2 regions of the Thermanaerovibrio velox DSM 12556 genome follow, and region 1 is predicted to be linked to the other one. Evidence: riboswitches for the same ligand, from Rfam matches in the RefSeq annotation. Region 1 holds a riboswitch; the other holds the start of a gene.
What was found. A riboswitch is a leader RNA that binds a small molecule or an ion and turns the genes downstream of it on or off. The one in region 1 is predicted to bind thiamine pyrophosphate.

Region 1 (5,420 bases):
TCGCGGAGCTGGAGGGTATAACGAGGGCGGGGCGCCGGATACTTGGGCTCGAGGACGGGGACACCATAGCCAGGGTACGGTTCACCGGCGGCGACGACGAGCTGCTGCTTACCACCGCCAAGGGGCAGACCTTGAGGGTCAGCGAGGAGGAGTTCCGTCCCCAGGGTAGGGCTGCGAAGGGCGTCAAGGCCATAAAGCTTGAGGAAGGGGACGCGGTGGTGGGCTGCGACGTGATAATCCCGGGCCGCCAGGTGCTCTTCATAAGCCAGCTGGGGCTCGGCAAGAGGACCCCCTACGAGGAGTTCACCACCCATCACCGGGGAGGCATGGGGGTCAGGGCCATGAGGCTCAACGATAAGACCGGGGACCTGGTTGGTGCCTGGGGTGTGGCGGAGGATGACGAGCTCATGGTGGTAACCTCCCGGGGAAGGGTGATCCGCATGGCCGCCCGGGAGATATCCACCTTGAGCAGGATGGCCACCGGTTCCACGGTGGTGCGCCTGGACGAGGGGGACTCCGTGGCGGACGTCACCGTCATCCGCTGTTCTGTGGAGGAGGAAGGGTGATGATAAACCGGCACGGTCTTCCCTCGGTGGGAGCGGTGGTCTTCATGATGGCCGGCGCCTGGCTGATATCCAGGCCCCTGTCCTTCGCCCTGGCCCTTCCGCTGTTGTTCCTGCTCTGGTTCTACCGGGACCCGGAAAGGCGTCCCCCGGAGGACCCCGCCCTCTGGGTGAGCCCCGCGGACGGGAAGGTGGTGGAGCTGGAACAGGTTAACGACCCCGTGGTGGGGCCTTCCACCAAGGTGGGCATATTCATGAGCCCCCTGGACGTCCACGTGAACCGGATGCCCTTTGAGGGGGAGGTGTTCCACCTTCGCTACGTGCCGGGGCGGAAGTGGCTGGCCTTCGAGCCCAAGGCCTCTGAGAACAACGAGAGGCTTTACGTGGGGGTGAGGACCCCCCACGGGGATGCCATGCTGGTGCAGATAGCGGGTCTGCTGGCAAGGCGCATAGTGGCATGGGCACCCGTTGGCTCTCGTTTCTCCCGGGGGGATCGTTATGGTATGATAAAGTTGGGGAGCAAGGTGGACCTTTACCTGCCGCCCTCGGTGGAGCCTTTGGTGAAGCTGGGGCAGAGGGTGAAGGCCGGAGAGACCCCGGTGGGAGTGGTGAGAAGATGAAACGCAGGTTGAGGAAGGACCTTCCGTTCCGCAAGATAGTGCCGAACATGATAACCAGCGGCAGCGTGCTCTGCGGCTTCATGGCCTTGGCGCTCACCTACTACGACAGGTTCCTGCCTGCCGCCTGGCTGGTGTGCGCTGCGGTGGTGTTCGACTACATGGACGGGCGGGTTGCCCGCATGCTTGGGGGCAGCAGCGACTTCGGGGTTGAGCTGGACAGCCTGGCGGACGCCATAAGCTTTGGAGCGGTCCCGGCCTTCATGGCCTACGGGGCCTACGTTGGTCTTGAGGGGGGGCTCTTGGGGGTGCTTAGCGGCGCCTTCTTCACCCTCTGCGGGGTTTTGAGGCTCGCCAGGTTTAACGTGACCCACGTGGTGGGGCCCTTTCAGGGGCTTCCGATCCCCGCCGCGGGGCTTACGTTGGTGTCCTTCATAATGGGGGGAGTGAACCTGCCCTGGTGGTCTGCCTCCTTGGCCATGGCGGCCCTTGGGGGGCTCATGATATCCAGCGTACCCTACGGCAACCTCAAGAAGGTCCACCGGGGGAACCTCAACAGGGTGAGGGCCCTTTTGCTGCTGGGCCTCCTGGGGGGCATGGCGTTGGTTCTGAGGGAGAAGGCCCCCTTGGGAATGTGCCTTACGTACGTGCTGAGCGGGCTCTTGCGGTTCGACTGGGGGGCTTGGCTCACCGGTTCCAGGACGGCGAAGAACGAGATTTGATTGCGAGATACGTCAAAGAGGGGCGCCCCTGCGGGCGCCCCTCTTTCGTGGCGTGGAACTGTAGGCCCTCCCGTATGAACCGGGTCCTCGTTTTGATCCCCTAAACCCTGTTCTTCAGCCTTCTCGCGAGCGGTATTGCCAGGGCCATGGATATGGCAAGGGATGGCACCAGGAAGGTGGCGTTGTAGGTGAGCGAATAGGCCCACACGTTGGCCCCCTTGGGCGCGAAGGAGGCGAAGAACAGCACCCCGGACAGCACGTGGCACCCGAGCCTCAGGAGCCCCGCCAGGGCCATGGAGAGGATAAGCCCCAAGCCCCGGTCCTTGAGCCCCGCGGCTCCTAGGATCCCGAAGGCCAGGGGATAGTCCAGCACCGCTTGCAAGGGGTTCACCACGTATCCCTGCAGCATCATCTGGAGCAGCCCCGAAGCGGCGCCGCATAGGGCTCCGGCCCTCACCCCCCTCAGGGCCGCGAAGGCCAGTATGGGCACCATCTCAAGGGTTATGGAGCCCCCCTGGGGCATCTGGAACACCTTGAGGAACGACAGGGCCACCGACATCCCCGCCGCCAACGCCCCCTCCGTGATGACCTTAACAGCACGGCTTTCCAAAGCACATCTCCTCCTGTCCTTTCAAGCTCATACCAGAACCGGTACTGCCCCGGGGACGGAAAAAAGCCGTCCCCGCATCGGGGACGGCGTCAGCTCCTTGGGGTTTTCAAGGGTTCGGCACCTTCCCTTCGCCGGCATTACCCGGGTCAGGTTCTAGGGGTCGGGGACCCTTCAGCCCCCCTCTCAGCCCTTTGGCTCCCCCGATGCTTCGTAGAAGATTTAAACCCATAGGACCCCTTTGGTCAAGGGTTTCAAGCGTTGGGGCGTCCTATACCGTAGTAAGTGAAGCCCAGACGCCTCATCTCGTTAGGGGAGTACTGGTTGCGGCCGTCGAAGATGACGGGGCTCAGCATCTCCTCCTTGATTCGCTGGAAGTCCGGCTGCTTGTACATGTCCCATTCGGTGACCAGGGCCAACGCGGATGTCCCTTTGAGGGCCTCGTACTGATCCTCCACGAAGGTGACCCCGTTTCGGCCCGCCAGGATGTGCTTGGCCTCCTCCATGGCCTTGGGGTCGTGGACCCTTACGGAGGCCCCGGCGCCGAGCAGGTCCTGTATGAGCACCAGCGAGGAAGCCTCCCTCATGTCCGACGTGTTGGGTTTGAAGGACAGTCCCCAGATGGCGAAGGTGAGCCCCGATATGTCCTGCCCGAAGTGGCGAAGCACCTTTTGGAAGATCAGGTGCTTCTGGGCCTCGTTAACGTCCTCCACCGCCTGTAGTATCCTGGGGGAGTATCCGTGCCTCAACGCGGTGTGTCTTAAGGCCCTCACGTCCTTGGGGAAGCAGGATCCCCCGTAGCCGCAGCCGGGGGATATGAAGGCGTAGCCTATGCGGGAGTCGGAGCCTATGCCGAGACGAACCCGCTCCACGTCCGCCCCCACGAGCTCGCATATGCGGGCCATCTCGTTCATGAAGGATATCTTGGTGGCCAGCAGGGCGTTGGCGGCGTACTTGGTCATCTCCGAGGACCTTATGTCCATGCAGAGCACCTTCTCGGGGGGAAGGAAGGAGTACAACTCCTTTAGGATCTCCTCCGCCTCTTTCGAATCGGTGCCTATGACCACCCTGTCGGGGTTCATGAAGTCCGATACCGCCGCTCCTTCGCGCAGGAACTCCGGGTTGGAGGCCACGAAGAAATTTATCTGCCCCCCCCGGGCCTTCAGCTCCTCCGCCACCGCGGACCTCACCTTGTCGGCGGTCCCCACCGGAACGGTGGACTTGGTGACCACCACCATGGGATCCTCCATGTGCCTGCCTATCTCCCTTGCCACCTGAAGGACGTACTGCAGGTCCGCGCTGCCGTCCACGTCCGACGGGGTCCCCACGGTTATGAAGCAAACCTTGGAGCCCTTTATGCCCTCCTCAAGGCTGGTGGTGAAGTGAAGCCTGCCGGCGGTGCGGTTGCTCTTTATTATCTCCTCCAGCCCGGGCTCGAAGAAGGGAACCCGGTCCTGGTTTAGGGATGCTATCTTCTCCTGATCCACGTCCACGCAGGTCACGTGGTTGCCGTACCCCGCAAGGCACGCTCCGGTCACCAGCCCCACGTAGCCGGTGCCTATAACAGATATCCTCATGAGCTGCTTACCTCCGTGTGGCCGGGGCCTTGCGCCCCAAGCCTTTTGATTTTAAGCCTGATCCCGGTCCCTTCGCCGCTGCCGGGTCTTGGGAGTGGGGAGCTGGTTAATCGGTCTTCTGAACCGCCAGGGTCCCCGCTCGGCCCTCCACTGTACCATCCGCCACCTGGCACCGGGGAAGCTCGTCCCGGGTCATCTTCGATACGAACGACAGGGGAACACACCGCACCCCCTGATCCAAGGCACCCCTCAAGAACTCCTCGAACACATGTATCTGGGACAGCCCCTCCATCTCCGCGTGCAGGGTGAACACGTTGAGCCCTTCCTTTAGACAGCCCAGCAGGTGCTGGGCCATGGCGCTGCCCCTAAGGCCGTTGGTCCCCATTATCTCGTCCATGGTGGGCATGGTGGTGGGGATCTCCACGGTGCTGAACAGTTTCCTGCCGAACCGGGGTATGTAGGGGAAAAGCCCCCGGGTGTTGCTGGTGTAGTCCAGTCCCAAGGAGTCCAGCACCATCATCGCATCGATGTTGATCTGCCACCCCGGGGCGGCGAAGGCCTTGGGGCGCCGGCCCGTGTACTGGTAGAAGAGATCGAAGGCCCTCTTGAGCTCCGCCTCTATGGTGGTAACCGGCATCTTGTTTAGCCCGTCCTGCCACTTCACGTGGTCCCAGGCGTGGATGCCGAAGTCATGCCCCCTTACCACCGTCTCCTTGAGGAGTCCCGGGAACGACTGGGCGATCATGGGGGCCTTTATGAGGGTTCCGTAGAACAGGGTTTTGAGGCCGTAGGTGGAAGGGGCCTTGGTCCTCAGCATCTTGGATATGAAACCCTTGCGGAAGATCCTCACTATGGCCTTCCCGGAGTTGTCCGGTCCCATGCTGAAGAAGAAGCTGGCCTTCACGGACAGCCTGTCGAACAGGTTGAGGAGGTTCAAAACCCCCTCCCGGTGACCCCGGAGGGTGTCCACGTCCACCTTTAGGGCCAGTACCTTCATCGGCGCATCACCTCAGGTAGTAGTCCACCGTCTTCCTCAGGGTGTCCCTAAGGGAGAGCTTGGGCTCCCAGTGGAGTTTGTTCACCGCCTTGGCTATGCTGGGGAGGCGGTCCTTGACGTCCTCGTAGCCCTTGCCGTAGTGCTCCTCCCCGGAAACCTCCACTATCGGCACCTCCAGGACGTCCTCGTAGCCCTTGACCCTTGAGACCTCCTGCCGCAGGGCCTCCGCCACCTCCCGCACCGAGTGGTTGTTCTTGGGGTTGCCCAGGTTGAATATCTCCCCCACCGAGGCCTCCGGCTGCTTCAGTATGGCCATTATCCCCATTACCCCTTCCTC
Region 2 (5,420 bases), 450 kb from region 1:
TGTCGTCCCTTGGCACCTCCAGGTTGACGCTCACCCGGGTCGCCAGGGAACATAGCTGCCTTATAAGGCCAGAGGACGCGCCGGGTATAACCTTGGCATGCACGTAACCCTTGAACATCAGCTCGTGCCTTATGATCCTAAGGGCCTCCACCATCCGCTCCATGGTCCTGTCGGGGGATACCTCCACCGCGGAGCTAAGGAACAACCCCTCCGCCAGGTTTGCCCTAAGCATGTCCCCGAAGACCTGGGCGAGCTCCCGGGGCTCAAAGGAGGCCCTTGCGACCGGGGCACTTGCCCGGTTCACGCAGTAGGCGCAGTCGTACATGCAGCGGTTGCTCATCAAAACCTTCAGCAACCGACAGGGACCAGCGATCCAGACCCCGGGAACCGGCCCGGCCGAATGCCTCTCCCGGAAGGGGGCGCAGGAGGCGTCGAACCGGGCGGACTCGCCAAGGATCTTAAGCTTCTCCATCCTGTCCAACCACCGCACCTCCCGCCCCTGTTTGTTATCCCTATGTGATTATATTCCCTTTGTTGCTGTCAATCAATTGTCTTCGCACACCCCATGTGGCCTTCTGAGATCCCCCAGGACCTCCTTTTTGCGGGCCCTATGGGCCGTTAAAGCCCCAAGCAGGGAGCCCGGCACGCTGCTTGCGGCGAACCCTAGGGCAAGGAAGGGGAATGAGACGTCCTTCCCAATGGCGGGCCCCACCACCGCGGAGGCTAAGTAAGCTCCGACCATGCAGGTGCCGATGACCTCCCCCGCCGCGGCCCCCAGGGGCTGCCTTGAGGACGAGAAAAGCCTCGCCCCTAGGCCCGCCATGAGGGCCCCGGGGATGCTCCCCGGAAAGGCGAAAAGCGTTCCAGTCCCCATCGCCACCCTTATGGCGCTCCCGGCGGCGGCGCATCCCGCCGCCCACCAGGGGCCCAGGAGCACCCCCGCCAAAACGTTCACCCCGTGCTGAATCGGGTAGCACTTGGCGGGCCCCAGGGGAAACCAAAACCCCGAAAGCCCCACGGCTATCCCCACCATCAGCCCCGCAAGGGCTAGCTTCTTCGTCGTTTCATGGATCATCATGTCCCGTCCCTCCTCGCAATACACCGATCTTGCCGGCCTCAGCGGTGCCCCAGGACCTCAAGGGCCCCCGCTATGGCCTCTCCCCTCATGCCGCCGGCACCGAAGAGCCCGCCGCACATGGCTATCCCAGCGATGCCCGTTCCCTCGAGGGCTCGCAAGTTATCCTCGTTTATCCCCCCTATGGCCACGCAGGGGATCCTAACCGCCCTGGCCACCCGGGCTATCCCCGAGGGGCCTATTAGCACCGTGTCGTTCTTGGTGGAAGATGGGAATGCGGCGCCGGATCCGATGTAGGACGCCCCGTCCGCCTCTGCCCTTGCGGCCTCCTCCGGGGTCCTCGCGGTGGCCCCTATGATGAAGCCTTCCGGGGCTATCCGCCGGGCCTCCCCTATGGGGATGTCCCTATGCCCCAGGTGTACCCCGTGGGCCTTGGCCGCCAGCGCCACGTCCAACCGGTCGTTCACCAGGATCAGGCACCCGAAGGGACCGCACGCCTCCACCAGATCCCGGGCGATCCGGTACATGTCCATCCCGTCAAACCCCTTGCATCGAAGCTGGAGCGCCTTAACCCCCTTGGCGGCCCCGAGGGCCCCAAGGCGTACCAGCTCTTCCGCCCCCCCTAGGGACGAGTCAAGGATCCCGTAGACCGCAAGCCGCCTCCCAAGGTCGCCGCGGTTCAGCATTCCACCACCTCCAGACAGTCGAAGACATCCCCCATGGGCCTCTTCCGGCAAAGGGAGAGAAAGTCCAGCACGTGCCCTAGGAACCCCTCGGGGCCCAGATCTGGATCCTTCGCCTCAGCCCAAATGGCGGCCCCCTTTAACAGCCCACATCCCCATATGGCCGCCCTGTGGGGTTCAACGCCAGCTCCCATGGCACAGGCCATGATGGATCCAAGGGCACAGCCAAGGCCCGGCACCGCGGCCCCCATGGGGCTGCCTCCGGTTATTGCCGTGGCCCTCCCGTCAAATGCCACCAGGTCCACCCGGCCGGTGGCCACCACGCAGCACCGGAGCTTCTCCGACAGCCCCAAAGCCAGCTTCGCCACCTCCCGGGGCTCCATCTCACCTAGCGCCCCCGCGTCAACCCCAGAGGCCTCCAAACACCTTCTCCACGCCAGGGAAATGACCTCCCCGTAGTTCCCCTTGACCAAATGGGGCCCCATGCCGCATATGCTAAGCCCCCGACGGAGCCGGCCCTCGAAGGAGGAGCACCCCACCGGGTCCAGGAGAAACGGTTTACCCTGGGCGGAGAACAGCTTGGCCATGAGGTCATATGCCCGTTCGGACTGTTCGCCGGGGGTGCCTAGGTTGATAACCCCCGCCTGGGCCATGGCGGAGGCCTCCGGCAGCTCAGACGGGAGATCCGTCATTATGGCCCTCCCGTTGAGGGCGTAACAGGCCTTCGCCTGCAGCGTGCAGGCAACCCGGTTGGTGACGTGATGGACCAAGGGGGACCGTCTGGCTGCCTCTTGGGCTATTCGCTGGATCTCCCGGCCGTCCATGGCATCCTCACATGGTGCCCCAGGCACCCGTGTCCCTTCCCAAGGGCGGCGCCGGACAGTATCGCGTTCCTAACGAACTCCCTACCCCTGGTCACCGCGGTCTTCATGTCGCTACCCGCCGCAAGCTCCGCCGCGATGGCGCTGCTCAAGGCGCAGCCGGTCCCGTGGTCGTTAACGGTGTCTATGCGCAGGTCCTCGAAGAGCACCTCCTCCTGAGATGTCACCAGCACGTCCAGTATCCGGTCCCCGTTTAGATGACCCCCCTTGAGCAGGACCCCCCTTGCCCCCAGCTCCAGAAGGCGCGATGCCGCCTCGGGCATCTCCCGGGCCGTGAGGCTTCCCTTAGGGAGGTTCAGCAGCCGCTCCCCCTCCGGAAGGTTCGGGGTTATGAGCTCCGCCATGGGGATGAGACACCCCTTGAGGGCCTCCTGGGCCCCTTCCTCCATGAGGCTGTGCCCGCTCTGGGAAACCATCACCGGGTCCAGCACTATGGGCCCCCTGAAACCAAGGAGTTCCTCCGCCACCGCCTCTATGATCCCCTTGGATGAGAGCATGCCTATCTTCACCGCCCCCACCGGGAAGTCGTCCAGCACGGCCCGGATCTGCTCCCTTACGGATTTCTCCGACAGGTTCTCCACGTGGAACACCCCGGTGGAGTTCTGGGCGGTCACCGCGGTTACGACGCAGGTTCCGAAAACCCCAAGGGACATGAAGGTCTTAAGGTCCCCCTGGATGCCCGCCCCGCCGCCGGAGTCGCTTCCCGCTATGGTCAAAGCCGTTCCCCTGTACAACTCAAGGCTCCCCCCTTCAGAGAGATTTGCGCCCTAGCTCCCGGGGGACCTGATTGAAAGGCTGGATATGCCATTGGAGGCTGAAGAGGATGGATAAAGGGGCTGCAACACCCCAGCGTGTGAAACACTAAATCCTTCGCTCCCTACGCCGGCATTACCCGGATCAGGTTCATGGGGTCGAGGGCCCTTGCCCTCCTCTCAGCCCCTTGGGGCTCCCCCGGAAAGCTTGCGTCTTAGTGAGAATGAAAGCTCTTCTGCTCATGTAAATTAATACCCCTTAAGGAGTCTAAGGTCAAGGCCCCGGGCCCCGTTCATTCCGATCCCCCTTTTTGCCGCTTTTTCCCGTTGGACAGGGGCTTCGTGGGTATGGACTTGCCCTCCCCACAGGACGTATCATGAGAGAGACTTTAGCAGGAAATTGGAGTGTGGACATTGAACCCTAAGAAGGCTTTGATAACCGGTATAACCGGGCAGGATGGGGCGTACCTGGCGGAGTTCCTCCTCTCCAAGGGGTACCAGGTGCACGGGATCAAACGCCGGTCATCCCTCTTCAACACCGCGAGGATAGACCACCTCTACGAGGATCCCCACGTGGAGAACCGGAATCTCATCCTTCACTACGGGGACCTCACCGATTCTTCCAGCATAATAAGGGTCCTTCAGGAGGTGCAGCCCCATGAGATATACAACCTGGGGGCCCAGAGCCACGTGAAGGTCTCCTTTGAGACCCCGGAGTACACCGCCAACGGCGACGGCATAGGGGTGTTAAGGATACTGGAGGCCATGAGGATACTGGGCATGGAGCGCTCGTGCCGCTTTTACCAGGCCTCCACGAGCGAGCTTTATGGCAAGGCCTGTGAGGTCCCCCAGAGGGAGACCACCCCGTTTTACCCCCGGAGCCCCTATGGGGTGGCCAAGCTTTACGGGTACTGGATAACCGTGAACTACCGGGAGGCCTACGGTATCTTCGCGTGCAACGGGATCCTGTTCAATCACGAATCCCCCTTGAGGGGAGAGACCTTCGTGACCAGGAAGATAACCCGGGGGGCGGCGAGGATAGCCCTTGGGCTCGAGGAGAAGCTGTACCTTGGTAACCTGGAGGCCAAACGGGACTGGGGGCACGCCAGGGACTACGTGGAGGCCATGTGGCTCATGCTCCAGCAGGACCGGCCGGATGATTACGTCATAGCCACCGGTAAGACCTATACGGTTAGGGAGTTCGCCACCCTTGCGTTCGCCGAGGCGGGTATACCCCTAAAGTGGGAGGGCCGGGGCCCGGAGGAGAAGGGGGTTCACGCCAAGACCGGCAGGGTCCTGGTGGAGGTGGATCCAAGGTACTTCCGTCCCACCGAGGTGGACATCCTCCAGGGGGATCCGTCAAAGGCCATGCGGGTCCTTGGATGGCGTCCCCGTACGACCCTTGAGGAGCTCGTCCGGGAGATGGTGGCCCATGACATGGAGGCCGCCCGGCGGGACTTGGTGTGCCGGGACGCGGGCTACTCGGTGAGGCGTTCCGCGGAGGACGTGCTGTGATCGGCTCGAGGATACCGGAACCCATATTCGTGGCAGGCCACCGGGGGTTGGTGGGCTCCGCCATAGTCAGGGCCCTTGCCGCAAGGGGGTACGAGCAGATAATCACCGCAACCCGGGAGGAGCTGGACCTCACAGACCAGGGGGAGGTAAGGCGATTCTTGGAGGCCCAGAGGCCCGCATCGGTCTTCCTGGCCGCCGCCAAGGTTGGGGGTATAATGGCCAACGCCACCCATCCCGCGGAGTTCATATATGAGAACCTGGCCATTGAGGTAAACGTGATCCACCAGGCCTGGGAGGCGGGGGTGAAGAAGCTGCTGTTCCTGGGCAGCTCCTGCATATACCCAAGGCTTGCCCCACAGCCCATCAAGGAGGAGTACCTGCTGACAGGCCCCCTGGAGACCACCAACGAGGCTTATGCGGTGGCCAAGATAGCGGGGCTTAAGATGTGCGAGTACTATAACCGGCAGTACCGGGTGCCCTTCATATCCGTCATGCCCACTAACCTCTACGGACC

Region 2: it holds a riboswitch for thiamine pyrophosphate, as region 1 does, so the genes downstream of both, thiD (bifunctional hydroxymethylpyrimidine kinase/phosphomethylpyrimidine kinase) here and thiT (energy-coupled thiamine transporter ThiT) in region 1, are expected to answer to the same signal.

The regions. Positions count from the first base shown of each region.
Region 1 covers NZ_CM001377.1:1,561,650-1,567,069, reverse strand. Annotated here, with positions in the region: gene gyrA (DNA gyrase subunit A) at 1-566, shown strand, start outside; gene THEVEDRAFT_RS07540 (phosphatidylserine decarboxylase) at 566-1,183, shown strand; gene pssA (CDP-diacylglycerol--serine O-phosphatidyltransferase) at 1,180-1,902, shown strand; gene thiT (energy-coupled thiamine transporter ThiT) at 2,003-2,512, opposite strand; TPP riboswitch at 2,618-2,724, opposite strand; gene THEVEDRAFT_RS07525 (UDP-glucose dehydrogenase family protein) at 2,764-4,086, opposite strand; gene THEVEDRAFT_RS07520 (polysaccharide deacetylase family protein) at 4,193-5,083, opposite strand; gene THEVEDRAFT_RS10155 (GDP-mannose 4,6-dehydratase) at 5,091-5,420, opposite strand, start outside.
Region 2 covers NZ_CM001377.1:127,696-133,115, forward strand. Annotated here, with positions in the region: gene THEVEDRAFT_RS00565 (putative DNA modification/repair radical SAM protein) at 1-472, opposite strand, end outside; gene thiW (energy coupling factor transporter S component ThiW) at 545-1,078, opposite strand; gene thiE (thiamine phosphate synthase) at 1,117-1,761, opposite strand; gene THEVEDRAFT_RS00580 (hydroxyethylthiazole kinase) at 1,755-2,609, opposite strand; gene thiD (bifunctional hydroxymethylpyrimidine kinase/phosphomethylpyrimidine kinase) at 2,555-3,373, opposite strand; TPP riboswitch at 3,497-3,602, opposite strand; gene gmd (GDP-mannose 4,6-dehydratase) at 3,797-4,906, shown strand; gene fcl (GDP-L-fucose synthase) at 4,903-5,420, shown strand, end outside.